Regions from separate parts of the Cellvibrio sp. KY-GH-1 genome, predicted to be linked through region 2. Evidence: predicted binding sites of a transcription regulator. Region 2 holds the regulator's gene; each other region holds the start of a gene.

Region 1 (7,969 bases), 2.9 Mb from region 2:
CGAGGAAATAAAATTCATCGCGCGCTGGGTCGTAAATATATTCAATGGTACCGGCGGAACGGTAGTTTACCATTTTGCCCAAGCTTACCGATGCGGCGAGTAATTTATCGCGTGTTGCGGCTGGTAAGTTTGGCGCTGGCGTTTCTTCAACGACTTTTTGGTTGCGACGTTGCAGTGAGCAATCGCGTTCACCCAAGGCCAACACATTGCCGTTGCCATCGCCAAATAGTTGCACTTCTACGTGGCGGGCGTTATCCACAAAGCGTTCGAGGAATACGCCTGAGTCGCTAAAAAAGTTTTGGCCTAAACGTTTTACGCTGTCGTAAGCATTAATTAATTCGGCTTCATTGTTACAACGGGTTAGGCCGATACCGCCACCGCCTGCCGTGCTTTTTAACATAACGGGGTAGCCAAGGGTTGCCGCTGATGCGATAGCTTCTTCAACGCAATCCAATAAGCCCGTGCCGGGCGTGAGCGGTACACCAGCTTGTTCGGCGAGTTCGCGTGAGGTGTGTTTCAAACCGAATTGACGAATTTGTGCCGGCGTTGGGCCGCAAAAGGCGATACCTTCAGCTTCGCACTGCTCACAAAATTTGGCGTTTTCAGAAAGAAAGCCGTAGCCCGGAATAATTGCTTGCGCACCTGTTTCCTTCGCGGCAGCGAGAATTAAATCTGCTTTCAAATAACTTTCTGCTGCCGTATTTCCGCCCAAACAGATTGCTTTATCGCAGGCTGCCACATGCGCTGAGTTTCGATCTGCATCTGAATAAACAGCAACGGATTCAATACCCATTTTTTTCAGGGTCTTGGCGATGCGTACCGCGATTTCCCCGCGGTTGGCGATTAGTACGGTTCTTAACACACTTCTTCTCCGACTGTAATTTTAATCCCCTCCTTGCCTCCCCTTTTTCAAAGGGGAGGAAGTCTCCAGCGAGATTTTGTGTCGCTTCACCTTCATATCGTTGAAGCAATATTTTCGCTGTTTCTCACTTGCTACAAAGTGAGAGTCCAACTCCCTCCCTTTGAAAAGGGAGGGCCGGGAGGGATTTTTATTTCTGTAGTGATTTGATATACGCGCGCCAACCGCCCAAATGGGTAATGTCCTTCGCCCCTGTCACTGCTGCACCTTCGCAAATAAATCCTTTTACTTCGCGCTCATCAATTAACGTCAATGTTCCTATGCCCAGCGGAGCAGGAATCAGTGCGACAAAACTGCCGAAGTGTTGAACGGGCACATCCCATAATTCCACGATAATTTCTGCGCCTTCGGTTTCTGTACGAATTAAACCGGGTTTGGGTGGCGTGGTATTGGGTAACGCATACAGGCGATAATTTTTTGCGGTGAATGTACTTTCAACAAACAATGCGTTGCGCTCTTGCAATTGCACATTCAGCGGCATGCCGGTCAGATGAGCACCCACAACGGCGAGCCGCACATAACCTTTTGGTGATTCGGTAGTAGTAACTGGTACCGCTTGTTGTTTGTCGATAGCCCCCAAAGTTAATTGGGTTGCCGCATGCCATTTTTTTCCAAAAGCGAGCAGTGCGGCATCTTGCCAGGCGGGCGCAATTAGCGTTACGCCAAAGGGCAAACCATCAGTGCGCATTGCGGCAGGTAAAGCGAGTGCGCAACAATCAGCGAGATTGACAAAATTGGTATAGGTTCCCAGTTGGCTGTTAACGCCGACGGGATCCGCAGCGACCTCTGCAATTGTTGGATGACGCGGTGATGTAGGAACTAATAACGCATCAAAGCTGCTCATTAATGTTTGAATTAATCGCGCGAGATTAGCGCGTTGATATTCTGCGCGGAAACAATCAGTCGCTGAAAAATTTACCGCTTTTTCTACAATCGAACGCACCACCTCATTCATGTCGCTCGCGTGATCTTGCATAAATTCGCTGATCGCCGCGTGACGCTCAGCCACCCAAGGGCCGCCGTAGAGCAATTGCGCGAGGTTAAACATGGGCGTGAAATCAATGGCAGTTAATTCCGCACCAAGTGCGCGTATTTTCTCAAGCGATAATTCCCACGCCGCTTGTGCCTGAATATCACCAAACCAGTTGGGTGCGGCGGGAATTGCAAAGCGGGGGGTTGCCGAAAAATACGTCGCAGCGGCAGGCGCTTTGCGCGAATAGCCATCGGCTGTATCAAAACCCTCGATTAACGAAGCAACCAGTTCTGCATCATCAAGCGTTAATGAAAAAATCGAAACACAATCCAGACTGCGACAAGCGGGCACAACGCCTTGGGTACTAAAGCGACCCTTGGTCGGCTTCAAGCCAACAATATTATTGAAGCCGGCGGGCACGCGGCCGGAGCCGGCGGTATCGGTACCTAAACTAAAGGGCACAATTCCATTGGCGACAGTTGTGGCTGAGCCGGAGCTGGAGCCGCCAGAAACATATTCCGCTTTAAAGGAATTGGGTACTGCGCCGTAAGGGGAGCGTGTTCCCACTAACCCTGTGGCAAATTGGTCGAGGTTGGTTTTGCCCAACACGATGGCACCCGCCGCTTTCAGACGCGCAACGCTGGTCGCATCTGTTTCAGGAATATAGGTAAATGCGGGGCAAGCGGCAGTAGTAGGAATGCCTGCCACATCAATATTGTCTTTTACCGCGAAAGGCACAGCGAAAAGCGGTAGATTTTTTGCATCGGTAGTTTTATTCAGTAGTAGCGCATCCAGTTGGGCATCCAACTCAGCAGCGGAGACAATATAAATCCAGGCAGTATCGGAGCTACTCAATTGATTGCGCAGGCTGTGTAAAGCCGCGCGCGCATCCAGCCCCTGGTGGTAGGCCGCCAGCCATTCAGAAATAGTCCAGCCAGTGGTTGTTTGACTTGGTAACTGCGTCATTAAAGTTCCCGCTAAAAATCTTAAATACAATCTTGGATACAAGTTTGTATTCAGCAGAAACTGTGCCAAGTAAAAATCAGCTTTACCGGTTCCCGCTGTAAAGAGCACAAAAATCTTTATATTCAATGAGTTAAATGACGTAGGTGCGCCTGTGAAGGCGGCTGGCACCGGGTGTTTTTAACAAAAACCTATGCGCTGAAGTTGTGCGGTTAAATTTTTCTTGCGAGCCAAATTGGTGCGAAGAGCGGCGGCGATTAATGGCGATTCCAATTGAGGGCTCAAGATTGCCGTAAATATTGGGGGGCTCAAGTGAAGAAGGTTGCGCCTGACAAGGCGCAACTTTTTAAAGTCGGTGATCGATAACGGAAATTGCCCGGTTAAATACTTTTAAACCTCGTCAGGATTTCAGCACAATCCTGACTTGTTTTTAGCAAGTGCTGTTGATTCTCTGACAGGTTTTTTTGGATTGTGTCTAACAATTGCGCGCCTTGGCTATCACCTTCCGCTAACTTCATCACTGCCAGTGTCAAACCAGCGGTGTAGACAATATTGTTGTTGCGCTGGAAAGTTACGGCGTCCAGCAGGATCAGGTTGACCGCATTTAACGCCGCAAGGTACGCCATAGATTCTTTGCAGTTTTTCTGATGGGTATCTCCATCTGACTCGTTACCCTGCTCCATCTTAAGCTCCGTGAGATTCAGATTTTAATTGCTCCAATTGCGCGGTTAATGCATCAATTTGCGCTTTTAGTTGTGCATATTGGGTTGGATCTGCCGGTGCGCCCTCAGTTGCACCTACTCCTCCATTGTTAAACAACTTGGTAACCCCCAATGTTGTGGCGGCCTGGTAGGTGACGTTCGCTTGCTGTTGCGCGTAAACGGCATTGGCCGCGGCCATTGCGACGGAATTGCCAATTGTTTGATATAGGCTGCCCATCGCCATTGCAGGAGCTTCAGCAAGTACTTTGGTGTTGGTTATTGTAACGGCATCGATAACTGCGCTATTCACTGCAGTGGGTTGAGTTGATTCAGGCATATAATTCTCCTTTTAGAAGGGTTTGCGGGAGCTGGGAGTTTAGTTGTGTGCTCGGGGTATCGCCAATTACAAGGTATTTCGAGATGGCTAACGAGTGTTTTTACGCCGGATTACCCTAAAATAGTCGGTAACCCAACAATGAAAGTCAGGGATACATCTATGCCAATGAACTGGAGTCAACTGCTCTGCGCCGACCGCTTGGGGAATCGCATTGCCAAACACGAGGAGGGGCGATCGCCTTTTCACTCAGATCACGACAAAATTATTTTTTCCGGTGCGTTTCGTCGCCTTGCACGCAAAACGCAAGTGCATCCGCTTGCGACCAATGATCACATTCATAATCGTATGACCCATAGTCTGGAGGTTGCTTGTGTGGGGCGCACTTTGGGAATTCGCGTCGGTCAAGCGTTAAAAGATAAAGGTGATTTGCCCGCGCAATTTTTACCAACGGATATCGGCGATATTGTGCAGGCAACTTGCCTCGCTCACGATATCGGCAATCCACCGTTTGGCCATACCGGTGAAGACGCCATTCGCAACTGGTTCCAAAAAGAAGGTGCGGAGTTCTTGCGCGATTTATCGCCCTCTGAGCAGGACGATATACGAGTGTTTGAAGGTAATGCTCAAGGGTTGCGCGTACTCACGACATCCGAGTATCACCAGTATCACGATGGAATGCGTTTAACTTACGCGACGCTCGCTTCATCGATTAAATATCCCTGGACCTCGTCGCCTACGGTATTGGGGCAGCGGCCGAAAAATGCCAAGTACGGTATTTTTCAATCAGAAGTTAATTATTTTCACGAGATTGCACAAAAAACCGGATTGATTGAACGCGGCAGTGATTGGTATTGCCGGCATCCATTGGTGTATTTAATGGAGGCGGCCGACGATTTTTGTTACGGCATTATTGATCTGGAAGATGGTTTGGAAATGGGGATTCTAAACTGGACGGAAATCTATGAATTATTGCACCCGGTCATTGCGGATTCTGCGCAGCTGGCGGAACTCGAGCGGCTGTTGAAAAAAGTCAACGACGGTCGCAAGCCGGCGTTGGTCCGCGGTAAAGTCATTGATGCGTTTATCAATTCCGGCACTGCTGCTTTTGTTAAACATCAAGATGCGTTTTTGCGTGGTGAAGTGGAAGGCGATTTAATTTCTCTGTGTGATCCGCGCGTGCGCGATGCGGTACAGGCGGCGAAAGATTTGGCCAAGCGCAAAATCTTTAATCATTCACGTCGTGTCGAATTGGAAATTGGTGCCTATACCGTAATAGGTACGCTGCTCAATACCATTTGCTCTGCAGTTTATGCATCGCTTGGTGAGCAAGCGCAGATGACTTATAAAGACAATCGCGTAATGGCACTGATTGGCGAAAACAACTTCCATCCCCAGGTGAGTAAGCGCGAGCAAAATTATAAGTATCTGGCATTAATGGCGGTGATTGATTACATCAGTGGTATGACAGATAACTATGCGACCAACCTCGCCAAACAATTTAATGGTATGGGTTATTCGCAATATTAAAGATAAAAAATCCCGTTTGAATGCCGGGATTTTTTTATCACTTAAGAAACAGGTCAACAATTGGCGAAGTTATTTCTTGGGTGGAAATGAAAAGAATATTTTAGTCGCCGCGACGCCAACGCCTTTACCTGGTTCGTTGCCGGTTGGATCAAAACCGGTAGTTTCATACTTGGTTCCAGTGATGATTAAGCCGTTGGTGGAAAGTGCCTGCCATGCCAAGGCTTCCTGCTCACGATCCAGATTGGCTTTTTCCAATGAAAGGTCATGAAATTCGCTACTGGAATCGCTGTTGAGAATATTGGCTTTGAAGTAAGGGCAGGGGGTTGTAATACACATTATTCCGGTACTGCTAATGTTCAGGTAGGAACCAACCGGAGTGTTTTTATTGGCACCAACCCAGGCTCCGTTTACCGTCAGTGTTTGCGTTTGAGCGACTGCCTTGCGGACGAGTTGTTTAGTGGTTTTTGGCGTGTTGAGGATGTTGCCGCGCAGGAGCGCTTGCTCACTGCGCATGGCGCTTTCCAGTTCCGCAATTTGCTTGGTTGTTAAACCCAATCGTTTGTAATTGATATAGGCTACATAGATGGTGTTTGGCAAAAGCGCGGATGATTCATAAGCTTCATCTTCAGTTTGCAGCGCCAGGGAATATTGGTTTACCGGTGTTAAATACCAGCCACCGCATAAGGGGAACGCGCATTTGCGGTAGTCGGGTTTAACGGAGTAAGTGACGCCGATTGGCTCTGGCTTAATAATTGTCTGCGCTTGGCTAAAAGGTGCGATCACTGCGACGCCAGCACCCAGAACCGCAATCAGTTTGATGCTACCGGTGCGGGTTAGTTTGAGTAGCGATTGTAGATAGCTCATGGGGAAATTCCTGTTATCTGTGCATGTTATTGTGCGTGTTGTCGGGAAATGTTGTGGCGTAGATGGGTACGCATTTGTGCCAAAAATCAGGTTCGCATTCGGCTGCCGCTGAATGTCACTCCATGCTAAACCTTGCAAAGCTTCCGTTATCAGAGCTTGCCAAATGAAGCGGCACAGCGTTGTAATAATTTGTTACATCTCTAGTAAATTGTGTACGTTTATCCGGTGATTTGAGGTGCGGGGTTTGAAGAGTTTCAGGCGTTGGTTCTTGCTGGTCATGTTGGTTCTTATCTGCCCATTATTCTTTGTTGGTGGGCCCGACGTTTATTCTTCGGCGTTGTTTAACAATCTGTGGAATTACGGGCACGTTATTTTTTTTGCTACAGCGCTACTGTTTGCGCAGCTGGTTCGTCCTATTCCTTTTGGTCGCGCATGGCTTTGGGTAGTGCTCGCTATTTTCATTCTGGGTTTGGTTATAGAGTTTGTGCAGAATTTTGTTGGGCGCGATGCCAGTTGGAGCGATGTGGCCCACAACGTTCTAGGTGCATTTATTGCGCTTTGTTGGGGGCAGCGCGCAACAAATCGACGCTACCTGGTGATTGTGTTGCGCGTGCTGAGTGTTGTTTTCATGTTGCCAATGCTGTGGGTGAGTACGCAGTTGGTTTATGTCGATTGGCAAATGCGCAAGCAGTTTCCGCTGATTAACAGCTTTGAAACAAGTTACGAGTTGCACCAGTTGGCAAATATTGGCGAGCATGTTTCCAAGCAGCAAGTTGGTAATTACATCACCAATGGGCAATTCGCTTTGGCGGTAACCTTGGCGATGGATACTTACTCGGGTATCAAATGGGTCGGCCGTTTTGGGGATTGGAGTCAATACCGATTTTTTGCGCTAGACATTTACAATCCTTCCTCAGAGGCGTTGCAAGTGGTGCTAAAAATTGCAGATTTGCAGCATGATCGCGGTACTAATGCGCTGGATGATCGCTTTAATCGTCGTATTAGTTTGAGTCCCGGTTGGAACAATCTGCGTATCGCGATGGACGATATTCGCAATGCACCTGCCAAGCGGCAGATGCGTATCGAGGAGGTGAATTGTCTGGAGCTTTTTGCGGTGAGCTTGCCTAAGCCGCAATTGATTTACGTGGATAATTTACGGCTTGAATAGTGAGCGGTTAACCGGCGCTGGCAGCAATAACCCGGTTGCGTCCGCTCGCTTTGGCTTCGTAAAGTGCGGTGTCGGCCGCTTTGAATAGTTGCTCCAGGTTTTCATTGGTGTTGAGCGTGGCTACGCCAAAACTGGCGGTGACCTGGATATTTTTATGGAATTCGTGTGCTGCTATTAAACCGCGCAACTTTTCCGCTAGCGCCGTGGCGTTATCTATGTCGGTGTCGCGACAGACAATCACAAATTCTTCGCCACCCCAGCGTGCGAGCAAGTCTTGTGAGCGAATGTGCTGGTGGATAAGGTCGGACAATTTACTCAGGATCAAATCCCCAATGTCGTGACCATAGGTGTCATTAATTTTTTTGAAGTGATCGATATCCATCATCACCAGCGACAGCGGCTTTTTGTTGTTGCGCCAATCGTAGAGCCCTACGCTGAATGCTTCTTCCAGTCCCAACCGGTTGAAAGCGCCGGTGAGCGGGTCTTTCTTGGCTTTCAGCTCCAGCGCTTTACTTCG
Region 2 (7,969 bases):
CGGCACAAAACCAGCTGAACAAGGCTGCAAACGTCACTATCTTGGCGATATTGCGAACTTTCACGGGGGATGATTTGCTATTAGCTAAAAATTGACACGAAAAGCATCTTAACCTCGACCTTAAGGCAGGTCGAGCAAGTGCTGGGATTTTTGTGAATCTTTACATGGCCATCTTAAATAAAACTTAAGATGGCCTGTTGGGGGTGGTGATTGGTTAATCTTGCAGTTCAAGTTGGTCACGAATAAAGCCAAACAACTTGCGCGCGCTGGCAGCTGGCTTGTTTTCTTCCCGCTCTTTTTGTGCAGAGCGAATTAGCTGGCGTAAATGTTGGACATCAATGCCGGGACAGGAGGTTACCAATGTTTGGAAAATCTGCTTATCACCTTCAATGAGTAGGTCGCGATAGCGCTCGATCTGGTGTTGACGATGGACATACTGATCGTTGCGGTTTTGCATTTTATCCACGGCGGCTTTGATTTCCTCGTGGTTGCCCTCACGCATTAGGCGGCCGATATACTGAATCTGGCGGCGACGAGCGTCTTTCAGTGGCATTTTGCGGGCGAGATAAATGGCTTCCAGCAGGTCTTCGCTCAAGGGGAGCTGAGCCAGCTGCTTTTCATTCATAGCGATGAAGCTTTCTCCCAGCGCCTGCAGCGCATGCATATCGCGCTTAACTTGGGATTTGCTCAGGATGTAATCGTCGGGATTAATATCGTCGTAGTTGTAAACCATGGTGGTGCCGTTGGCTGAAACAGTAAAAGGGCGCGCAGCTTAGTGCAGTTGCCGCTTAAGGACAACCATTGTGCTGGCTATAGAGTAAACAATAGGCGATTTATTCGCCTTCTTCAAAGCGATCGGCGATCAGGGCGCGAATGGCGTTAAGAGCCGCTTCAGCGTCATCTCCCTCAATGCTGATCTGTAGGGCGGTGCCGCAGCTTGCCGCTAACAACATCAGTGACATGACGCTTTTCGCATCCGCCCAGTTGCCTTCACCGACTCGCACCAGAATTTTGGCCGTAAATTGGTTGGCCAGGGTGGCGAGCTTGGCAGCGGCGCGGGCATGAAGTCCGCGTTTGTTAATGATGTCGAGAATGTCTGTGTGCATTGCCAGTTTCTGTATGTGAAATCAGTGTTTTTTGTGTTTGTTAATATCGCGGTGACGCACTTGTACATCGCTAAAACTTTGGTCAAAGTGCTTTTGCAAACGCTCTGCTAAATAAACCGACCGGTGTTGTCCACCAGTACAGCCTATGGCAATGGTGATATAGCTGCGGTTGTTTGCTTGGTAGCGCGGCAGCCAGCGCGTTAGGTAGTGCTCAATATCGTCGTACATCTCCTTAACAGTTACCTGTTCCTCCAGGAAGTCAATCACGTCCTGATCTTTGCCTGTTTGTGGGCGCAGATTCGGCTTCCAGTGTGGGTTTGGCAGGCAGCGCGCATCAAATACCAAGTCGGCATTCACAGGTACACCGTGTTTGAACCCAAAGGATTCAAACAGTATCGCCATGGTGGATTCGCTGCGCCCAACCACGCGCTCTTTTACCAGGTCGCGCAATTCATGCAGGTTCAGGTGGCTGGTGTCGATTACCTGGTCTGCAGTATCGCGAATGGGTTCCAGCAGATGCTGTTCGGCGGTGATGGCTTCTTCCAGGCTGGTGTGTTTGTCAGACAGCGGGTGTTTGCGACGCGTTTCGCTAAAGCGCTGAATCAATACGGCCGGTTGGGAGTCGAGAAACAGGGTGCGAAATGGCAGGTGCGCATCCTTCAGAGTGTTGATCATCTGCGGGAAAATCGCTAAATCTTGCCAGGCATTGCGTACATCTATGCCAATCGCAAACTTTTGCTTATCGTCCTTATGGATCTGGATTTGGGCAACCAACGCCGGGAGCAGGCTGACAGGCAGGTTATCAATGCAGTTAAAACCCACATCCTCGAGTACGTGGAGTGCGGTACTTTTTCCCGAGCCTGAAAGGCCGCTGACAATAACCAGATGCATAAGGCTGTGCCTCTAGAGTGCCGCGATAGCTGCCTGGTAGAGCGCTTGATCGCTCTCCGCCTTGCGCAGCCGCTGGCGGTATTCCGGATTATTCAATGCGCCTGCCAGAGTAGCCAGGGTTTGCAGATGCTCATCATGAGCATCTTCTGGCACCAGCATCGCAAAGAGAATATCCACTGGTTGTGAATCTATGGCGTCAAAATCGATTGGTTCTGCCAAGGTAATCAACGCGCCTACTGTACCGGTGCAATTTTCCACGCGGCAGTGGGGAATGGCGACACCGTGGCCAATTCCGGTAGAGCCCAGGCGCTCGCGCCCTATAAGGCGCCGAAAAAGTTCATCGGCATCAATTGCTGGAATATCTTGCGCAATGGCATTGGCCAGCAATTCCAGTGCACGTTTTTTGCTGCCGCCTTCTACGCCGCACAGGGTGCGGCTGGCGCTGATAAGTGATTCGATTTGCATAACTCAACTGATGCCTTGGCATCCTCGGTTGCGCGCTGAAATCATTCAATTAACGATGACTGCGCATTTTTTCTTTGTGTTTAATTAATTGACGATCCAGCTTGTCTGCCAGGGCATCAATCGCCGCGTAAAGATCTTCGTGGGTTGAATCGGCATGGATATCTTTGCCGCTTACATGAATGGTCGCTTCTGCTTTTTGAATCAGTTTGTCTACGGAGAGAATTACGTGTGTTGTAGTGATGCGGTCGTGATGATTGCTCAGGCGTTCAATTTTACTGGTGACATAATCTCTTAATGAGTCCGTGACTTCGAGGTGATGGCCACTGATATTTATTTGCATAGGTGCTTCCTCATAGTTTGGCTGGCCAAGGGTGCCAGTCGATCAATAAAATCAATGCAGTGTTTGTTCTGCATGCAACATCCCTATCCAGTTTCCTGTATAAAAATTAAATCGTTTTGCGCTCATTTGACGGTGGAATATTCAGCGATTCACGGTACTTGGCAATAGTGCGACGCGCCACCTGAATTCCTTGTTCAGCGAGTAGATCGGTAATTTTACTGTCACTTAACGGCTTTTTAGGATTCTCGGCATTTACCAGTTTTTTGATAATGGCGCGAATCGCTGTTGATGAACATTCGCCGCCGCTGTCGGTGCTTACATGGCTGGAGAAAAAATATTTCAGCTCGAAGATGCCTTGCGGAGTGTGCATATATTTTTGCGTGGTTACGCGCGAAATGGTGGACTCATGCATTTCCACAATTTCGGCAATATCGTGCAACACTAAGGGCTTCATTGCCTCTGGCCCGTAATCAAGGAACCCGCGTTGTTTCTCGACAATACAGCTGGCGACTTTTAACAGGGTTTCATTGCGGCTTTGCAGGCTTTTCAAAAACCAGCGCGCTTCCTGCAAATTATCTTTCAGAAACGTATTGTCGCTGCTGGAATCAGCACGTTTCACCATGGATGCATAATCGGCATTGATACGAAGACGCGGTGCAATTTCTGGATTCAGCTCAACTAACCAGCGACCATCGCGCTTTTCTACAAAGACATCGGGTACTACATATTCTGTATCGCCACTGGCAATCATATCGCCCGGGCGCGGATTCAAGCTTTGAATCAATGCGACCGCTTGGCTCAATTCAGCTTCTTTTAGTTTGGTGCGCCGCATTAACTGGCGATAGTCGCGGCTGCCAAGCACAGGTAAATATTGTTTTGCGATTAATTTGGCAGAGTCGAGAAAGGGTGTCTTGGGGTCGAACTGTTGTAGTTGCACCAATAAACATTCAGACAGATTTTGGCTGCACACTCCGCAAGGGTCGAATTGTTGCAGGCGGTGTTGAACAGCAACGACTTCATCCAGCTCGAGCTCTTCAAATTCATCGCGCATGCCTTCGAAAATTTCTTCGAGCGTGATTGAAAGCATGCCGCTGGGTTCTACTGCATCGATGATAGCCATCGCCAGGATACGGTCACGGTCAGACATCGGTGTAAGATTAAGTTGCCACATCAAGTGATCATACAAAGAATCAGTTGCTGCACGACGACTTTCAAAATCGTTGTCTTCATTATCGTAATTGCTCGAGCTGCTGGATGAAGATGCCTGATATACATCGTCCCAGCTAGTGTCTACTGGCAAGTCGCTGGGGATCGCTTCACTCCAGTCGCCATTGTCGGCACTAAAGTTTTCACCTTCGCCATATACATCGGCATCACCAAAAGATTCACTTTCACCAAAACTCTCACCATCGCCGAAGCTATCGCCATCGCTAAAGTTGTCGCCTTCGGAATAATTGCTGGTTTCCTGATAACTATCACTATTGGCGGTGTAATTTTCGGTACCGCTGAAATCGGTGGTGTCATCCCCGTTAGTGTCGGCGGCGATTTCCTGCTGGCGATTGTAGTCGGTAGCGTCCAGCTCACTGCCTTCGTAATCTGAAGTTTGGCTGGGGGAATCAAAACCTTCTTCCACTTCAAGCATTGGATTGGATTCGAGTGCTTCCTGGATTTCCTGTTGTAAATCCAGAGTGGAAAGCTGCAAGAGGCGGATAGCCTGTTGCAGCTGGGGAGTCATGGTCAGCTGTTGACCGAGTTTGAGCTGGAGCGATTGTTTCATTGTGAGGTAGACAAACCCTTATGGCGCAGAAGCGTTATCAAAGCGCAGGATGAAAACAACAGATAAGCGGAGTTTAGTCAGGGTTTGCGCCGCAAGCAACAACCGTAAGCAATCTCTATGCCTAATAAATAAATAATGTTACTTGTCAAGTTGTTTGTCACTAGGATCAGCTGGGTAAATAGGTAATACCCAACGGGTCTTTGAGTTGAATGGTGATGTGTCGGCGGTAATTTAATTAGAGGCGGAAGTTCTCGCCCAGATAGACTTCGCGTACCTTGCTATTACTCAGCACGGTATCGGCATCACCCTCGGCGATAATATGGCCTTCGCTGACAATATAGGCGGTTTCGCAGATATCCAGTGTTTCACGTACGTTGTGGTCGGTAATGAGAACGCCTATGCCGCGATCTTTCAGGTGGCGAACAATTTCTTTGATGTCGTTTACCGAAATAGGGTCAACGCCGGCAAAGGGTTCATCAAGTAGGATAAATTTGGGATCCGTTGCCAGGGCGCGAGCAATTTCAACCCGGCGGCGTTCACCGCCTGACAGGGCCATGCCCAAACTGTCACGGATATGGGTAATGTGGAATTCATTGAGCAATGACTCCAGTTTTTCCTTGCGTTGGGCGGCGTTCATATCCTGGCGAGTTTCAAGAATTGCCATGATGTTATCGGCTACGCTCAGTTTGCGGAAAATCGAGGCTTCTTGCGGCAAATAGCCAATGCCAGCGCGGGCGCGGCCATGAATTGGCAAGTTGGTGATATCGCGTTCGTCGATCAGTACGGTGCCATTATCGGCGGGCACCAAGCCGGCGATCATATAAAAACAGGTGGTTTTGCCGGCGCCGTTTGGCCCTAGTAGGCCGACAATGTGCCCGCTTTCCACGGTAATAGAAACATCAATAACCACTTTGCGTTTCTTGTAGCTTTTGGCGAGATGGCGAGCATGCAAACGGGACATAGGCATTAATTTTGTGAGCTGGTTGATGGAGCGGCAGCGCTACTGGTTTCAGTGGGTGCGCTGGCTGGCGCAGGTGCTTGCTCGTCGAGCTTTTTGATCTCAACGGCGTCACCTTTGGCACCTTTGGGTGGGATCACAATCTCAATCCGCTCGGCATTGCCATCGATACTGCTGTTGCCACCAGCGGCCTTCATAACCTCTTTCACCAGATCGTAGTCAATTCGGGGCCCTTTCATAACCGCGCCGTTTTGTTCAACGGAAGCGTCTTCAATCAGCAATAAGCGCTGATTGTCAGGGGTATAGGTAATTTGTTTGGCGGCGGCGGTTACCAACCCCTGATCTTTTTCCGGCTGTTGCTGGAAGCGGGCGGGAACGCCCTGAGCCACCATTTTTTCTACATCGTTATCGGCGTTGGTGTGAATCACGATCGAGTCAGCAGTGATAACCAATGTTCCCTGCTGAATGATCACTGAACCGGTGTAGGTTGCAATTCCGTTTTTTTGGTCAACGGTAAGTTTTTCTGCAGAGCCGCGAATGGTTTCGTTTTTATCGCTGGGTAGCGCAAATGACTGGCAGGCACAGGCAAGCAAGCTGAGAGCAACAAAATAGCGCGTAGCGCGTAAGAATTTTTTAACGAGGGTCATAAACAGCCTTAACCTGGGACTTTAACTGAAGCCGACTTTGCACCAGGTCGGCATCCATACCTAGAGCGTCTATCTGGCCTTTCGCGCTGCGCATCTTAACAGCTTTGTCTGTTTCCGCGAATTGTTCGCGGGTACGCACTTGCAATTCATCGGTGGTGACGCGCATTAGTCCCTGGCTGGGCGAGCTTTGCTGGATGACTACATCGCCTAGGAGGCGAATTAGTTCATTGTTGGATTCACTGCGCCCATGGGTCGCCGACAACCGCCAGGGGGTACCATTTTGGGTGTTGTAAAAAATCATTTTGGGTGCATCAATCAGGGTGTAATCCTGGGTGGATGGGCCATTAATATCCGGCTGGTAGAGGGTAACTTCTGGCGTGGTGAGCTCAAAACTCAGTTGGCCCAGGCTATCATATTCCCGCGTCTGTACCTGTTTCATATAAATTTGTGGAAAGCCGCTAGGGTCGTATTCATAACCTACCGGGTCTTCTTTCTGGCGCAGCGAAAACAGGAAGTAGCACAAAACCAGCACGCCGGCGATCAGCCAGGGGCCAGGAATGTGCTGATGAACCTTGTATAAGCGCTGAAATAAATTCATAAATTAGTAGCTTGTTATTTCTCGTGTAGCAGTATGCGATTAAGGCGCTAGATAGCGCGCCAACGCTGTGTCAAAGGTGTCTTGGGCCTGCATAATTAGATCGCAGGCGGCACGCACCGCACCGTCACCGCCACGCTCGCGGCTCTGCCAGTGGGCTCGTGCAGCTACGCTTGTATGGGCGTTGGCAACGGCAAAGGCCAGTCCCACGCGTGTCATCACACTCAAATCGGGCCAGTCATCGCCCATAAAGGCAATTTCGTTCAGTTGCAACGGATGCTCTTGCAGTATTTCCTGCAATGCATCCCACTTGTCTTCGCGCCCCTGTACCAGAATGTTAATACCCAGGTCATTGGCGCGGCGCGCCACCAGGTTACTGGTACGGCCAGTAATAATGCCGACCTTGACCCCACTTTTCTGTAACAGTTTGATGCCGTGGCCATCCAAGGTGCTAAAGGCTTTAAATTCTTCGCCGTTGTTGCCGAAGTAAAGCTTGCCATCGGTCAACACACCATCGACATCCAGCAGTAATAATTTAATACGCGCAGCGCGCTCACGCAGTTCGGGATTCATAGGGTTTCTATTCACAAAAAGGAGATTTAAATAATACCGGCGCGCAGCAGGTCATTGATTTTGACGACACCAACCAGTTTTTTTTGTTCGTTGGTGATTAGCAGAACGTTAATTTTTGCCTGTTCCATTAGCGCGAGTGCTTCGGCGGCGAGTGTATTATCACGCAATGTTTTGGGGGTGGTATTCATCAATTCCCCCACTCGTGCAACGCGTATATCGATCCCGCGATCGATACTACGGCGCAAATCACCATCCGTGAAAATTCCCAATAAGTCGCCTGCAGAGTTCATCACCGTGGTCATGCCAAAACCTTTTTGAGACATTTCCATCAGCGCATCAGCCATTGGAGTTTCGGGCAATACGCGGGGAATTTCGTTGTCTGTATGCATCACATCCGAGAGGCGTAAAAGCAGTTTGCGCCCTAGTGCCCCGCCCGGGTGGGAAAAGGCGAAATCCTCGGCCGTGAATCCGCGCGCTTCCAACAGTGCTATAGCCAGTGCATCACCTAGAACGAGAGTGGCAGTGGTGCTTGATGTGGGTGCGAGATCCAGCGGGCACGCCTCGTGAACCACGCTGATATCTAGGTTGACTTCGGCTACTTCGGCGATGGTTGAGTC
Region 3 (7,969 bases), 1.9 Mb from region 2:
CAAAATAATCAGGATTTCGGCAGGCTGCCACAGCATGGCGAGTTCACCGTGTGCGAGGCTATAACCACCCAACACACAGCCTACGATAATGATTGCACCTAATAATTTCTGCACGATAAATTCTCTTTAATTGTCCCGTTGTTTTTTAAGACCTTCGCCACACATCTATTTGGCTTCTTGCATAAAGCGGCTGGCTTTTTGAATTGCCTGCTTACTTAACTGGCACACACGCGCATCCGTTAAATCCAACACCAGGGCGATCTCTTTTAAACTCAACTCTTGTTGGTAATACAGCATCAGCACCAAACGCTCACGTTCATTCAAACTGGATAGCGCCTGAGCTAATAAACGCTCGGTAATTTCACGCTCCTCCAAACCCGATCCACCATCGGAAAATGTTTCCGGACCGTTTAACAATAGTTCATCCAGGCTTTCAATCGCTTCACAGGCATCTGCTTGTAAAAATTCCTGGTAATCTTTATCACTCAAGCCGGTATACTTCATCACTTCGGAGTCTTGTGGCACGCGGCCTAAACGACGACTCAGCTCACGAATTGCATCGCGAATTTTGTGCGTTTGCTGGCGCACCTGACGCGGGCGCCAATCTTGCCGGCGCAGCTCATCCAGGATTGCGCCGCGAATACGCAGCTTGGCAAACGCCGCAAAGTTTTCATCGGGCTGACCATATCGACGCAGGCTCTCCAATAATCCCATCAAGCCAATTTGCTCCATGTCATCGCGATCCATCACCTGATTGGCTTGCAGCGATAACTGGCGAACAATACGTTTTACCAGCGGCAAATATTGAATCAACAATTGCTGCTCTTGTGCCGGCGCAAGCGTGCAAGCCGCCGTTCCTGGAGCCAGGTTGGATGCGTAGCCGTAATCGCTTACGCCAGCGTTATCCACAACAGAGTTATTCATGGCAGTGCTATTCATTACCGAGGCATTCATAGCCGCAATCCTTATTGCACAACCAGTTTACTAACCAGCACATGCGCAAAGGGCTGGACAATTTGACGACTGGCAAAATCTGCCTGCACGACTTTTTCCAAACTGGATTGGAGCTCTGCAATCGGCATAGCGCGCAGCGTATTAAAATTCATCAACGACAAATGGGCGACTACGGAATTGCGTACCACAGGATCAATTTGTTTGAGTTTTTTGTTGTCCGTATCCTGCTCCGCTTGCAGTACCAGATCCAGCACGAAATAGTGTTCACGGCCCTCGCCTTGCAAACTGACAATCACTTTTTCAATTGGGAAAAAAGTGTACTCTTCAGCTTCACCCGATGTGGCCACTGACGATGAATTTTCCACGCTGCCATCAGCGGCAACAGGCACACTGGAAACTTGCGGGCGCGACAGCACCTGAAAGCTGATATAGGCCGAACCTGCCGCCACCAATGTGTTCACAACCAGCAAAGCTAAAATGATCCGTTGCATCATGATTGAGTGTTTCCCCTTACAGAATGACTCCAGCAAATACCGGAGCGAAAAAATAGAATTTACAAACCTTTCTCTACAAACCTTTCTCTACAAACCTTTCTCTACGAATCTTTTTCTACAAACCGTTTCTACAAACCCTTTTCGAAAAGCCTTCTTTAAAGATCGATTTTTTAAAAACCAATGTTTTACAAAATTAGACAGTTACCAGAATATCGCCGGGACGTTTGGTTTGCTCATCATTGCCGGCAAACGCTTGTTCATTTGCAAGAATAAGTTCGTCATTCACAAAGCGTTGGCGTTCGCGCGATTGCTGCTGGCCGGATTGCCCTTCCGCTGACGTTTGGATATTGACGTGGGTAAATTGCGGGCCAGATAATTCCTGACGCAGGCGATCACTGGTGTGCTGGATCAAGCGCGCCACATCCGCATGGCTAGCCGTAATTTGCACCTGCAGGCGGCCAGATTCGTGGCTGAGGTAAATTTCCAAACTGCCCAGTTCAGGTGGGTCCAGGCGAATGGTTGCGTTTTGTATTTTTTGCTGAATCTGCACCTGCACGTTATCGCGCAGCGCATGTAACAACTGTTCGCCCCATTTGGCTTCTGGTGCGTACAAACTTAATTGCGATTGCACACTGCGCTGTGCACTCTCAGAGCCATGTGTTGTTAAAGCTACCGGAGTAACGCCCGATGAAATGGCGTCACCCGTATTTGATTCGCTCATTGCTGCTACTGTCTGTTGCACTGCATTTTGCGCTGCGTTTATCGCTGATAAATTTATCGCTGCCGTACTATTCACTGTGCTATTCGCTGTACTATTCAATGCACTACTAGCTGCATTACTTACATCAGCTGTACGCAGATCGCCAGCAGACATACTATTAACGGTGGATTGATGGGAAGCTGCTTTAGCAGCAGCATCGAAAAACTTATCAGTTACGGGCGATTGATTCGTGCTATCCGCTTGAACCTGTTGCTGGATTATTGCCGAACCAAAAGTATTATTGGCAAGATTTACATGGGCAAATTTTTCCAGCGCAACCATTGAAATAGATTGCGATGCTTGCGCAGAAGCGGCTGTTTTAATTAACGCCTGATTTACCCCATTAACGTCTGCCACCACGGGTGTCACAATGGAAACAGGAGTAGCAAGGGTTGCAGCACTATCAGAGTCGCGCGCCTGCAATTGCAACTGCTGTTGATCCAGCATTGCCTGCAACCAGGCTTCGGCATTGGGCTGTTGCTGCTGTTCATCTGATTGATTAAAACCAGATTGATCAGAGGTTGGTGCGGCAACAACCTGCTCACCAGGGTTTTCCGTTGCCGTCAACTCAGCAGCAATGAGTTCGGCAGCAGATTCTGCACTGACCAAAGCATCACTTAATTGCCCGGGAAATAATTCCACTTGCTGTTCCGCGGCAACATTTTTTTTCTGCAAATCGTTAACACCAACATAAGTAGCAGAGCTGCTTGCTGCCGCAGGCGCAGCTGATTTTTCTTCGGTATTTGCACGCGTGGTGTTAGTGCTGGTTTGAAGCGCTGTTGACAACATTATTTTTCACCTTGCAATAAACCCGTGCGCAAATAAGCCGAGCGCGCTTCGGCATAGTCCACATGCGCCAACAATAATTGCCGCAGTTTTTCACAGGCTTCAGCATAAGCCGGCAACACACGGGCATAGAGTTGTTGCAGCTGTTGTTTGGCCGCTTGCAATTCCGGACTGAGTGTTTCCGCGGCCGATAATTCTTGCAAGCATTCGCGAATACGTTGGTCTATGCCACCCACACTGTCCCAATCCTGAGCCTTAAGCGCAGCCGCCATTTGTTCGCCCAGGGTGATCAGCTTCAGCTGCTGGTAACGATCAGGCGCGCTTGGCATTGACACCGTCCCACCCCTCGCGCACCACACTGAGCAATTGCACCACTTCATCCAAACCTTCAAGCGATAAACTCACACTGACATCGGACAGGCGATAAATGCAGTAGTCGTACAAACGTGATAACCCCTGCACTACTTCGCCGCCGTTGTCATAATCCAGCGCGCTGTTAAGGCCATTAATAATGTTCATGCATTTTTCCAATGAACGGCCCTTTTCCTGAAAGCGCTTTGCTTCAATATGACCGCGCGCGCGCGCCAATTCATCGAGCAAGCCATCAAACAGTACCAGCACCAATTCATAGGGTGATGCAGTAGCCGCTTTAGCTTCCAAATCAATGGAGCGATAGCTGTCATAACTTTCGTGGGCGAGATAAAGATCATTCATTAGATCCATTCCTGTTTTTAAATGAGAACTTGTGCGTGAACGCTATTCACTCGTTAAAACATTCCGAAGGTTTGTTCCATTGCCGACATGGTTTGCATCATGTTGGTGTACTGCTTTAAATAGCGGGTGTAATAGTTGTCGTATTGCTTCTGAATACCATCAAATTGATCATCCACGCGGCGCAACATAGTGTTCAGAGTTTCCTTGCGAGCCTTCATTAAATTGTTTGGACCCGTGGTATACACCGCGACATTTTTGTCGATGGTGTCGAGCAGTGCGTCCTTCGCGTTAAATAATTTATCCAGGCCTTCCGGGTTTGCGGCAATAGCTTTTTCAAAACGCGCCGTGTCAATCGTCAGCTTGCCGAAGCGATCAGCCACTATGCCCATTTCCATCAAAGTCACGCCGCCAAATTCGGTGCGCAATACTTTGTTCAACATACCTTCAATCGAGCGAATGCTGGAATCGCCAGCCAGCACACCACGCGATGCATTTTCACCACCACTCGCGGTCAAACTATCGAAGGTACTAAACAGACTGTTAATGGCATTTACAAAGCCCTGCACCTTGTCTTTGGTCGCTTTGTCATCGCGCCCCACTGTGACGGACAAGGGTGTTTCACCTACCGCGTGGGCTTTGGTAAAACTCATACTCACGCCATCAATAATGTTGTCGAATGTGTTGCTCGAATTGGTTAACAGCATTCCGGTTGCGCCGCCCAAACGCACCTTCGCATCTTTCGCCGCGCTCAGTTCGCGCGGCGCACCCACAGCGGTATCGAACGCACCGGCGGCAACACCGCTGGTAGATAAACTAATCGCATTACTTGCTCCGGTTTTTTCACTCGCGAGCACCAGCGACACATTGCCGTTGCTGCGCACCAGGGTGGCGTTAACACCGGTGTTGTCAGTTGCGGCGTTAATTGCTGCCGCTAATTCCGCCAGCGAATTACCTGCGGTGCCATCGGTGTCGATACTGCTTAAATCAATCGTGAAGCTGCCTGCGCCCTGGCCAATCACCAAATCGCCGCTGGTGGGAATATCTGCGTCCGTTAAACCTTCCAGTGCCACCTGATGAGCACCGGCCAGCTGCTCTACAAAAAATTGATAGTTGCCAGCGACCGCCGTTGTGCCTACTTTCGCGGTTGCAAAACCTTCACTGCTAAACGTAGCGGTATTGGTCAACACACTTTTATCCACGCCTTTCAGCCCTTTTACCGAGGTACTAAAGGTTTTTAGCGCGGTTTCCAGCGAACCCATCGCCGTCAATTGCGCCTTGTAGTTGGACTGGTTGCGATTCGCCTTGGTCAACGACGCCTGTACCTCGTAACTGGCCAGTTGGGTCGCCATCTGCTTGACGTAATCAGAATCTATAGCCATTGCAATTCTCCTCCCGAGGGGTTTAGCAACATGAATGCCAATCAGTAACTTGTTGTTTTAAAAGAATTTATCAATAAAACAGGGTGAAAAGGAACTTCCGCATAGACCAGCGGAAATGCCCTGCGGAGCCCCAGGGGGAAAAGCCCTTTCCGCATAGCCCATTCCCATAAGTGCGCGAGCCGATAAAAAATCGACCCAACCTCAGGGTAAAAAGGCGACGGGAATGGGGGCTTTTTTAAACCGGATAGAAAATTTGAGGGTGAAACAGAAAAAGCGGAAAAGCTGAAGGAGACTAAATTTGAAGGAGACTAAATTTGAAGGAGACTAAATTTGAAGGAGTCTAAATCTGAAGGAGTCTAAATCTGAAGGAGTCTAAATCTGAAGGAGACTAGCAAGAGAGTTGCGCCGGCCAAAGCCGGCTAAACAGACAACACATGACTGGTAGTCACGTCGGCAATTAATTTACCGGAGGCTTCAGTCACCGTAGTTTTAACCACTTTTACCGTGCGACCATTTTTCACGTAACTGGATTTTGCGATAAATATTCCGGTAGTGCTATTGCCCAACAAATTGGCGTTCAGGTTGATCGCCAGCGGAAAACCTTTCATGCCTTCGGCAAGCTCCAAATCACCAAGCACTAGAATAGAAGCTGTAACATCCGCAAACCACAAAGTAGCTCCCGCATTCACAACACCAAACGGATTCAATATACCCGGCTGCACCGGCATTTCGGCGATCACCTCTTCAGGCGACTTCTGTGTAATTGTAAATTTAATATGACCTTGTATTTCCATACTTACCACTTTTACTCAGGGACGAAAAAGCCCACCGCTAAACCAATCAAAATCGGTAATAAGATGAGCAGCATCATAAGAAGTGCTTCATTTTTAAAGAGTTTGTTAATGTTCATATCAGCATTAATCTAGACTAGGCTAAATCCCCTCCATTATCACAATATCCAACTCCGTCGGCTCAATCTTAATATTTTTCTTTCTATTTAATTTTTCCAGCATTTCTTTGGGTGCTTTTTTAGGGTAGTGGTACCAATTTTTATGGGGCGATAATTTCCAGCAGCTCAAGCACTGCGTATGTTCAAATTTTTCATAGCACTTTGGACATATGCCTCCAGTAGCAAATGTGTCCCAAACGTTCCCACACACATCAAGACAACGCCATAGGGGCAAACCCGGAGGAATCCACTTACATTCGGGGCAATAAATCTCCGCTTTTTGCATGAAAAATGCTCCCTCAAAATTGTTGTTAAATAAAAGTCAGGATTTCCCTAAATAGGGAATTAAAAACTCCGCAACAGCCGCTCCACACAGCCCAACCTGAACATCGATACCCGCTTGCTGCAGCATTTGAATACCCTTACCGCTATTTCTCGGGTCGGGATCTAATATCGCCACCACAACATTTTTAATACCAGAATTTGCCAGCATAGCAGCACAGGAGGGCGTTCTGCCTACGAATGAACAAGGCTCCAGAGTTACGTAGGCCGTTACATCATCCAGGTTGCCCTTAAAAGCGTTAAACGCTTCAACTTCGGCGTGGTTACCGCCAATTGCCTGGGTAAAACCTTCAGCAACAATAGCACCATTCTTAACCAGCACGCAGCCAACTGGAGGATTTGGGATGCAATGGGGAAGTGCATTTTTAGAAACTGCTAATGCACGCAGCATAAACTCTTGTTTCACGTGTTAGTCTCCTAAACACCTTCCACTATCACAACATCTAATTCCGCCCCGCCGATTCGGTAGGTTTTTGCATCCTGGTATTCTGCTGAATCCCAGCACGCCAATGCAGATTCATAGGAGGGAAATTCGATAATGGTATTGCGTGAACGGGTACTCCCCTCAACCACTTCATATTTACCTCCACGCGCCAGAAATTTTCCACCAAACTTTTCAACTGCCGCCGGAGTTCTGCTGGCGTATTCCTTGAACTTTTCCATATCGGTAACATCTGCACGTACAATCCAATAGCCCTTGCTCATAATACATTCCCGGTTTTTAATTTATTGAACCAACTTTAATTTTCTACTATTTTCCAAAATAGATAATGCTTCTTTAAATTGTTCCGAAGAGTTTCCACCAACGATACAGGCAATCCAAACCTCGGGCTGATACTGCCAGTAATATACACGTCTGATTGAAATACACCCATCAAATCGCTGTTCAAAATGCATATATTCCGCATCATTTCCTGCGACACAGTGCTTCCCATAACTACGGATGACTTCGTCTTCATTGCGTTGAAATTCAGAATCTATATCATAGCCTCCCTCGCGATAGAGCATTACAAACTCCACACAACCACTAAGAAGCGGAAGGCCTTTTTCATAACGAGGCAGTGCGGTAAATAGGGTTTTATGGGGGCTTTTAGCTGACGGTAGATCATCATATGACGATTGATGAGCGTCAGGATTAACAGGTGGACTTTTTCTATTCTTCCAATACCTGAAACTCCAATTATCAGGAAACTCGACTTTAATGCCGATGATTGGGTTTATGTATTGGGGCATGGTTATACCTTTTCTATATCAGACAGCCACTACCTTGACATAGATTGAACATCCTGTACGTTAAGGTGGCAGGCACCTCATATTAAGAGATTTAACATAAGGAAGAAATGCCGCAACACAATTTTTGTGCTGCGGCTGTTTATGAGAGGAAAACTATGACGCAGAGAATAGAAGTGAGAGTTAACGCATGCAGGAATTAATCAGATTGCACCAACCAAATTGTGGGTCACTGTCACCATGACTTCACTCAAATATTCCGCATCGCGCCCTACTTGATAGAAACGTCCGGAACCCCAGGTATGCATCCAGTTAAGGCCAATAAAATACAGTCCGTCCACGTCAGTCACGCCGCGATTTT
Region 4 (7,969 bases), 240 kb from region 2:
AGAACTTTTCAATTATAGGCTGAACCACTTTAGTGACCGTTCCAGGCAATACGGTGCTGCGCACTACCACGGTATGGCGGGATTTCTTTTTGGCGATAGCCAAACCGATTTCTTCGCATACCACTTCCATGTAACTCAAGTCCAAATCGCCATTGCGCTTGCTGGGTGTACCGACACAAATCATTGAAAGGTCCGTATTTTCAATTGCTTCAGCTACATCCAGGGTCCCATAGATTAAGCCATCCTTAACCCCCCCCTTAAGCAACTCACCCAATCCAGGCTCAACGATCGGCGATAGACCGCGGTTAATCAGATCAATTTTAGCGGTAGACACGTCAACACCAATCATCTTGTGTCCACGTGATGCTAATGCGCCAACACAAACCGCGCCCACATAGCCGAGACCAAATACACTAATGCGCATATAAACTCCTAATCGTTAGAAATGCCTTTTACACCTGTGTGAAAATCAACCTTGAAGCCAATTTTTTTCTTGCCTCAAAAACGCTGGGCAAAAGAATCCCTGTTCGCATTATGCGAATTTTAAATAAAACAAATCGGGAAATTATTGTTTCGAAGTAACATTACCTGAAAGCTGAAATGCAACTTTTGGTAACATCAATTTTTCGTTGCTATGAGAACACAAAATTTTCGGGAAGGAAAACTTAAAAAAGTTTTGTTGGTTATACGGTGGGAGCATCTAAAAACCCCCTAAAATGGCGTTGAAATTACCACTTTTTATTGACAGCCATCACAGAAACACGCGAAAAAGATTAATTTTCAATCAAAAAAAGGCGAGACATTCCAGTAAAAGCATGTGTGAAAATTTTCACATTTGTCGAAAAAATTATATTTAATAGGGAATCAATTACGCTCCATTACAATGTTGATTTTCTTTACACTCCGCCACAAAAAAAGCTATTTTTTTTTGATTTTGGAATCAACTGTTGTTTTTCTGGGATGAACGGACAATTAAAATTTTTCTTCATACGACGAAAAATACAAAATCGTAAAAATAACCGACTATTTATTTTCGGTTAAATTTACGATTTTTTGATTGTCGTAAAAATTTACACTATCCTCAGCAAATCAATTACCACGCAGAGGAACCAAGAGTAGCGACATACACACCCAACTATTGGTACCGATAAATATTAATTATGTGTATAGGTCAGGTTTTGAAATTTTATTATATCTTGCGTAATTCCATTGGCTAAATAAAAAGCAGCAAAATCATCGGGATTATCCACTTCCACCTGAGTAACAGGGTGCTGGGCCTGCAAGTAGCTTCCATATTTTAGATAGACTGAGCTGCCATCATAAACCATGGTTCTTACCGTTCGCCCAAATGCAATAATAGTAATTTGTCCATAGTCATTTTGATATTCAAAGTCAAAACCCTCTCCTGACCTGACCGTTCCTAAAGGAAACTTCCTCTCTACTCCATCCGTACCCTTAACCCTTGCATAAACATCAAAGATTCCATCCAGTGCTATATTATTTACATTTCCAACTTCAACCATATCAGCAAGGAATATTTTAACTAACGCACCCGCTCCACCATCATGACACTGCAAAATAATTGTCTTGGCGCCCGGTGAAACCTGAATTGAAATTCTGGCTTTTATTTTTTCCGAAGTCTCATACATAGATTTGCGATACTTGGTTTTTAGTTTCAACTCATTGCGCCAGCCATTGGCGGTAGGTGTAACCCACTGGGAGTCCATCGCACTGAATTTGAGCTGCCCAGGAAATACATAGGGCGAAAGCCCCTCCGTACTAAAATAACCTTGCAGCACAGCCTGAGCCGTATAGCTAATCGCCACGGAACTTACACTAACAGCAGAAATGCTCGCGACAGATGATGATATGATGGATACAACAGGAGATGAGGAGCTGGAAGAACTCGCAGAAGATTGGGACAAACACGCAGAACTTATCAACAATAGCGAAAGCAATAGGCAATATTTAATACTATTCATAGCCGACTCCAAGAATGGCATCAAAGCAATATTGACATAAATTCGAGTCTAGCAGCCGCGAAGATCCAGGCTAGAAATCTTTTAAATAAGCCACAAATTATTTATCTGCATATCGCTTTCCATTGGCATCAGAATCTTACTCCTCTTCCGATCACTGCCAAAGGTAGAACTGCACTATAAATAAGCAAACTATTTAAATCACCCACTCACCTGATACGTTTCAGCTAACCGTTTTTGAAGAAAGTGAAAAGTCGTGTTTAGACAATTGCAGATCCCGCGGAAAGCTCTTATCGTGAGCATCTAACGATAAGAACCTGCTACAAACACAACCTCTCATAGCAACATCCACCTTAATAATAAGGAAACCGCACATGAGAGTTTTTAATCCCGATTATGCTATTCCGGTAATAATCGTTTTTGTCACCGGATGTGGCAGCAGTCATGAGAGCCAAACGACACTTACCACATCATCATCTACACCCATAGCAACAATTTCTATTTCATCAGCCAGTGACAATGATTCCAATCCAGACTCCAACCCGGCGTTCGCAATTGAGAACTCCACTGGACATTGCAATATTTTGCCACTACCAGCGCTCAGCGAATTAGCAAAAATTCCCCAGCTACCCAATCCATTCATTACAATAGATGGCACTGCGCTCACCGAAAAGCAACAATGGCCTTGCCGCAGAGCGGAAATTGCAGCGCAAGCACAGCACTATGAACTGGGAAATAAACCTGGCGCGCCGCAGCAAATTAGCGGCACGGTGAACAACGAAAAAATATCCGTCACAGTCACTGAAAACGGCAAAGAAATTTCGTTTGACGCCAATATTATTCTTCCAACAACGGGAACGGCCCCTTACCCGGCCATGATTGGAATCGGTAATTCCTATTTAAATAACGAGGAATTATCCAAACAAGGTGTAGCTGTTATTCAATTTCCCAATAATTTTCTGGGCGAACAACAAAACGGGCAGTCGCGCGGCAAAGGAAAATTTTATGAAATTTATGGCAGCGACCATTCCGCCAGCGCGATGATGGCCTGGGCGTGGGGAGTAAGCCGGTTAATCGATGTGCTTCAAACATCCGACAACAAATTGATCGATGCAACACATTTAGGGGTAACCGGCTGTTCGCGCAACGGTAAAGGAGCGCTGGTTGCCGGCGCTTTCGATGAGCGCATTGCCTTAACCATTATGCAAGAATCCGGCTCTGGTGGCGCCGCGAGCTGGCGCATATCCGATGCCCAATTAGCTGCTGGCCAAAATGTCCAAACCCTGCGCCAGATAGTGACAGAAAACGTTTGGTTTACCGATCAATTTAAAATCTTCAGCGAATCAGCCAATAAACTGCCCTTTGATCATCACAGCGTTATGGGATTAATCGCACCGCGTGGTTTATTAGTGGTTGAAAATACGTCGATGGAATGGCTGGGCAATCAAAGTACCTATACCACCTCGGTGATTGCCCATGAAATATGGAAAGCACTGGGCGCGACAGACAACATGGGCGTATCACAAGTGGGCGGGCACAACCATTGCCAACTTCCAGCGAGTCAACAGCCAGAAGTGAATGCATTTGTGCAAAAGTTTTTACTTAATGATGCAACGGTGAATACACAGGTACAGAAAACTGATGGCACATTTCCTGTTGAAATATCTCGCTGGGCAAATTGGGCTACACCAACACTGCATTAACTCCCCGTGACGGACGCAAAATCCAACCCGAATTTATGCAAGTATTGCTTTACCCGATGCGAGTCGTTGGAAGACGACTTTTTCTCTCGACTCGCATTAAATAAAATACGCCCCGCTTCCGCCATGGTTCTGGTGTTGCGACAGATTTTAATAACTTCGTTTAATTGCAGACGATCAAACAAATCGATCTCATCAACTTGTTCCGGTGCAAGGACCTCAGCCACCAAATCCTGCCCAGGCAACACCAATTCCTGAAAGCCACTCCATGCCTGCTGCAAACGCGCAATCTCCCCGGCAACGATAGTTTCAGTAATCCGCCCCCCCACAGCTAAGGTCGCCATACGCGTAATACTCGAGTTCAAGTCACGAAAGTTGGCTCGCCACAAAGCCTGTGACGAATTGGCAAATTGTAAATACTGTTCGCGCGCCCCCTTATTGAAATTGACTTTATAACCCGCACTGCGCGTAAATTTTTGCAACTCGTGTTCAATGTTTGGCTCAAGATCTTCAATGCGCTCCTTTAGTGAGGGCAATTCATAGGTCCAAAGATTGATTCGCGCGAGCAAATCCTCACGGAATAGGCCCTGCCGCACCTGCTCAAATAAATTGAGATGGGTACCCGCAATCAATTGGAAATTACTGGAGACGGGTTGATCACCACCAAACGGCATAAATATTTTTTCTTCAATCGCGCGCAACAGCATCGCCTGCTCGTCCAAACCCAACTCACCGATTTCATCCAGAAACAGCAAACCCTTATCCGCTTCGCGCAGCAACCCCATACGCGCATTCAGCGCACCGGTAAAGGCACCTTTTACATGACCAAACAATGCTGACATAGCATTATCGCCACGCAGTGTTGCACAGTTAACTTCCACCAATTCACCGGTTAGCTGGCCGCGCTGTTTTTTCAATTCATAGATGCGTTTGGCCAACTGCGACTTACCCGCTCCCGTTGGGCCATTTAATAAAATAGGCGCAGTGGATTTAATAGAAACCTGCTCCAACTGATCAATCAATCCATTAAACGCTTTGTTGCGCGTCTGAATTCCACTTTTTAAATGGATAACCGCATCGGAAGATTCCTTGGCAAAACGTGAAGCGATTTGGTCATAGCGCGATAAATCCAGATCAATCACGTGATAAACACCGCGGCGCTCTTCCGCAGGGGAAGCCTGAATCAATTTGCCTGGAAAATAATGAGCTTCTGTCAGCAGATACATGCATATTTGCACCACATGGGTTCCGGTGGTGATATTCACATAGTAATCGTGCTGCTCAGCATCAAACCGTTGCCCCACGGCCATATCGTGGATGTGACTGTAAACTTGCTCAAAATCCCAAGGGTTATCGCAATCAATAAGAAATGTCGTGACTTTGGTACTGGGAGACACCTCAGCCATATCCTGCAAGGTCAAATCAAGCAATTGCTGATCTGATGGCAAATACATCAACAGGAACTCATCTATCGGAAAATCCGGCTGCATAAGCAAGCCGATACTTGGACGCCATTGGTTCCAGCGACGCTTACCCAAGCCACCATGATCTAACCGCGAGCCTAGCATTCCTATTAACACATTACCCATAAAGATAAGATCCTATCAATTTTGATATAAAAGTTAGCCAAGCCATCCTATCCAAATTCAGCTGTAACGCCAACCATAAAAATAAAACCTATTAATTTCAACAGCTTATAAATTAATTAAACACCAAGGACAAAGTTGGCAACGTGATTGCAATTACCCAGATGCAAACAAAACGAAAGGATAAGAGAAAGATCATGAGCAACTACGAGGTCATGCATAACAAAGGGCAAGTGCCGGTGAAGTCCTGGACCAAGGGCGTAAGTTTCGATGAGAACGCGCGGGCACAAGTGAACAACATGGCGAGCATGCCGTTTATCCATAAGTGGATCGCGGTAATGCCAGACGTACATTTAGGCAAAGGCGCAACCATCGGCAGCGTAATCCCAACCATAGGTGCAGTAATTCCCGCCGCCGTGGGTGTGGATCTGGGATGTGGAATGATGGCCGCAAAAACCACCTTAAACGCATCGCAATTGCCGGATTCATTAACGGCATTGCGTAGCGAGATAGAGAAAAAAGTGCCACACGGAAGCAGCCCGACTATGCGCGGAATGAGAGACAAGGGAAGCTGGGCAAATGCACCGGAAGATGTATTGGGTGCTTGGGCGTCGCTAAGTGATGGATTTACAAAATTGGTAGAAAAGCATCCGTTTCTAAAAAACACCAACAACATGAAACAACTGGGAACACTGGGAAGCGGAAACCACTTTATCGAGATTTGTATCGATGAAAATAATGCCGTTTGGGTGATGCTGCATAGCGGGTCGCGCGGTGTAGGTAACCGGATTGGGACACATTTTATCGAGCAAGCGAAAAAAGATATGGAGCGTTGGTTTATTAATTTGCCCGATAAGGATTTGGCATACATACCCGAAGGGAGCGATAAATTTCGCGATTATGTCGAAGCAGTTGCCTGGGCACAGGATTTTGCCAAAACCAATCGCGAAGTGATGATGGCCAGAACACTGCAAGCTATGCGCGATATTTTAAAAGTTCCGTTTGAAGCTCATGTGGAAGCGGTGAATTGCCACCACAACTACATCAGCCGAGAAAACCACTACGGACAAAATGTATGGGTAACCCGTAAAGGCGCAGTGAGCGCGAAAAAAGGTGAGATGGGAATTATCCCCGGAAGCATGGGGGCAAAATCCTTCATCGTACGCGGACTGGGGAACGAAGAAAGTTTTTGTAGCTGTAGCCACGGTGCGGGGCGAGTGATGTCGCGCGCTGAAGCAAAACGTCGCGTGTCCATGGATGAACATTTACTAGCGACAGCAGGTGTGGAATGCCGGAAAGATGAAGATGTAATTGATGAAACACCAGCGGCTTACAAGCCCATCGAAAAAGTGATGAGCGCGCAGTCTGATTTGGTGGAAATTGTCCACACACTGAAACAAGTGCTGTGCGTTAAAGGTTAAGCGAAAAAAATTAATTAAACAATCCGCGCAGGGAGGCGCGCGATAAACAGAATTTGGCAGATTGTTATTGATGGAAAAATAACATCGCTGAATGGTCACAGCGGCTCCGGTTATTTCGGGCTGACACAGACACCACTGGTGATTTGTGTATCGGGATCAGGCAGTTGCCAAATAAAGGCCCTGTAGCTCAGAGGTAGAGCAGTGAATTAAAAATTCTCGTGCGCTGGTTCGACTCCAGCCAAGGCATCAATGCTATAGCTCATTGGTAGAGCAGTTGATTAAGGTTCAACCGGTTGCCGGTTCAACTCCGGCTAGCAAATAGGTCCTCCAACCTATCAAAAAAGCAATACCGCAGGCCTCCGCGGACTTATTGTGCTGACATACAGGATTTTCAAAAGGCAAAGGATTTCATCAGCACCGCAATTCCAAACAGGACGCTGCCACGAGGAACAAATTGATTAACGCGCAACGGTGATCACCGCAATTGATTGTGTAACATGGATCAACAGACAGGGATTGCAAGGCAATGGAACGCACATGATTCGTCACTGCCCGTTACTAAATTCCCTCGTGCCCGCTTCCTGTGGAGGCCCTGCACTAACAACAAAGCCAGGAATGGCAAAGGATGAAAAAATGAAACTTAAGAAAAAATACATCATCAGCGATAGCCAATTAGGCTTGCTGTACAAGGAGCAACAATTCCAGCAAGTGCTAGCCACTGGCACCCATGAATTCTGGGATTGGAAAAATCAATTAACCGTGCAATCAATCAACGTGACTAACACATTGAGCGACGGCGTAAACAAAGACGTTTTATATCTCGCTGATTTGTACCCTGCAGCGTTTGCGGACTACTTGCATCAGTGGGAAACCGGTGAAAACGAAATCGGCCTGGTTTACCAGCAAGGTATTTTGCGCGATATCAAAGGCCCCAGCCAACGCGGCGCCTATTGGAAGCAAAAGAACTTGATCAGCCTGGAGAAAATTGACATCAGTGAAAATTTTGCAATTTCCGAAAAGCTGGTGCGTGTACTTTCCGGTGTGCGGGACCCTTTGCTGAGCAAAGCCGCAATGACTGCCATAGCACTAAACAACGTAGCTGAAGGCCATATGGGTTTCTTAATGGTCGATGGCACCACCCAGCGCAGCCTGCAACCTGGCTTGCATATGTGGTGGAAATACAATCGCACTATTGAAGTAAAACAATTCGATTTGCGGTTGCAAAACATGGAAGTTAACGGTCAGGAAATTTTAACTAAAGATCGCGTAAGCTTGCGCATCAA

The links. The regulator sigma-54, encoded in region 2, starts transcription at its own class of promoters, with help from an activator protein. The targets are predictions, from matches to a motif close to TGGCACANNNNTTGCNNT.
Region 1: the regulator sigma-54 is predicted to act here: its motif matches at 2,909-2,926, upstream of atzF (allophanate hydrolase).
Region 3: the regulator sigma-54 is predicted to act here: its motif matches at 5,110-5,127, upstream of fliD (flagellar filament capping protein FliD).
Region 4: the regulator sigma-54 is predicted to act here: its motif matches at 5,405-5,422, upstream of D0C16_RS10855 (RtcB family protein).

The regions. Positions count from the first base shown of each region.
Region 1 covers NZ_CP031728.1:5,160,886-5,168,854, forward strand. The annotation lists gene uca (urea carboxylase) at 1-862, opposite strand, end outside; gene atzF (allophanate hydrolase) at 1,050-2,858, opposite strand; gene D0C16_RS21710 (hypothetical protein) at 3,236-3,538, opposite strand; gene D0C16_RS21715 (RebB family R body protein) at 3,540-3,893, opposite strand; gene D0C16_RS21720 (deoxyguanosinetriphosphate triphosphohydrolase) at 4,053-5,420, shown strand; gene D0C16_RS21725 (DUF6748 domain-containing protein) at 5,490-6,284, opposite strand; gene D0C16_RS21730 (hypothetical protein) at 6,529-7,452, shown strand; gene D0C16_RS21735 (GGDEF domain-containing protein) at 7,460-7,969, opposite strand, start outside.
Region 2 covers NZ_CP031728.1:2,249,298-2,257,266, reverse strand. The annotation lists gene D0C16_RS09785 (hypothetical protein) at 1-64, opposite strand, end outside; gene yjgA (ribosome biogenesis factor YjgA) at 215-733, opposite strand; gene D0C16_RS09775 (HPr family phosphocarrier protein) at 834-1,106, opposite strand; gene rapZ (RNase adapter RapZ) at 1,128-1,997, opposite strand; gene ptsN (PTS IIA-like nitrogen regulatory protein PtsN) at 2,010-2,462, opposite strand; gene hpf (ribosome hibernation-promoting factor, HPF/YfiA family) at 2,512-2,802, opposite strand; gene D0C16_RS09755 (RNA polymerase factor sigma-54) at 2,909-4,579, opposite strand; gene lptB (LPS export ABC transporter ATP-binding protein) at 4,815-5,540, opposite strand; gene lptA (lipopolysaccharide transport periplasmic protein LptA) at 5,546-6,184, opposite strand; gene lptC (LPS export ABC transporter periplasmic protein LptC) at 6,171-6,782, opposite strand; gene D0C16_RS09735 (HAD family hydrolase) at 6,822-7,352, opposite strand; gene D0C16_RS09730 (KpsF/GutQ family sugar-phosphate isomerase) at 7,379-7,969, opposite strand, start outside.
Region 3 covers NZ_CP031728.1:333,936-341,904, reverse strand. The annotation lists gene D0C16_RS01330 (motility-associated protein) at 1-114, opposite strand, end outside; gene D0C16_RS01325 (FliA/WhiG family RNA polymerase sigma factor) at 166-954, opposite strand; gene D0C16_RS01320 (flagellar basal body-associated FliL family protein) at 966-1,448, opposite strand; gene D0C16_RS01315 (flagellar hook-length control protein FliK) at 1,642-2,997, opposite strand; gene D0C16_RS01310 (hypothetical protein) at 2,997-3,323, opposite strand; gene fliS (flagellar export chaperone FliS) at 3,307-3,708, opposite strand; gene fliD (flagellar filament capping protein FliD) at 3,762-5,087, opposite strand; gene D0C16_RS01295 (PaaI family thioesterase) at 5,507-5,881, opposite strand; gene D0C16_RS01290 (hypothetical protein) at 6,020-6,322, opposite strand; gene D0C16_RS01285 (bifunctional diaminohydroxyphosphoribosylaminopyrimidine deaminase/5-amino-6-(5-phosphoribosylamino)uracil reductase RibD) at 6,359-6,784, opposite strand; gene D0C16_RS01280 (DUF1330 domain-containing protein) at 6,796-7,083, opposite strand; gene D0C16_RS01275 (hypothetical protein) at 7,105-7,611, opposite strand; gene D0C16_RS01270 (MSMEG_0569 family flavin-dependent oxidoreductase) at 7,812-7,969, opposite strand, start outside.
Region 4 covers NZ_CP031728.1:2,488,188-2,496,156, forward strand. The annotation lists gene D0C16_RS10835 (nucleotide sugar dehydrogenase) at 1-424, opposite strand, end outside; gene D0C16_RS10840 (polysaccharide lyase family 7 protein) at 1,155-1,982, opposite strand; gene D0C16_RS10845 (dockerin-like protein) at 2,354-3,682, shown strand; gene rtcR (RNA repair transcriptional activator RtcR) at 3,679-5,268, opposite strand; gene D0C16_RS10855 (RtcB family protein) at 5,463-6,686, shown strand; tRNA gene D0C16_RS10860 (tRNA-Leu) at 6,935-7,003, shown strand; gene D0C16_RS10865 (slipin family protein) at 7,320-7,969, shown strand, end outside.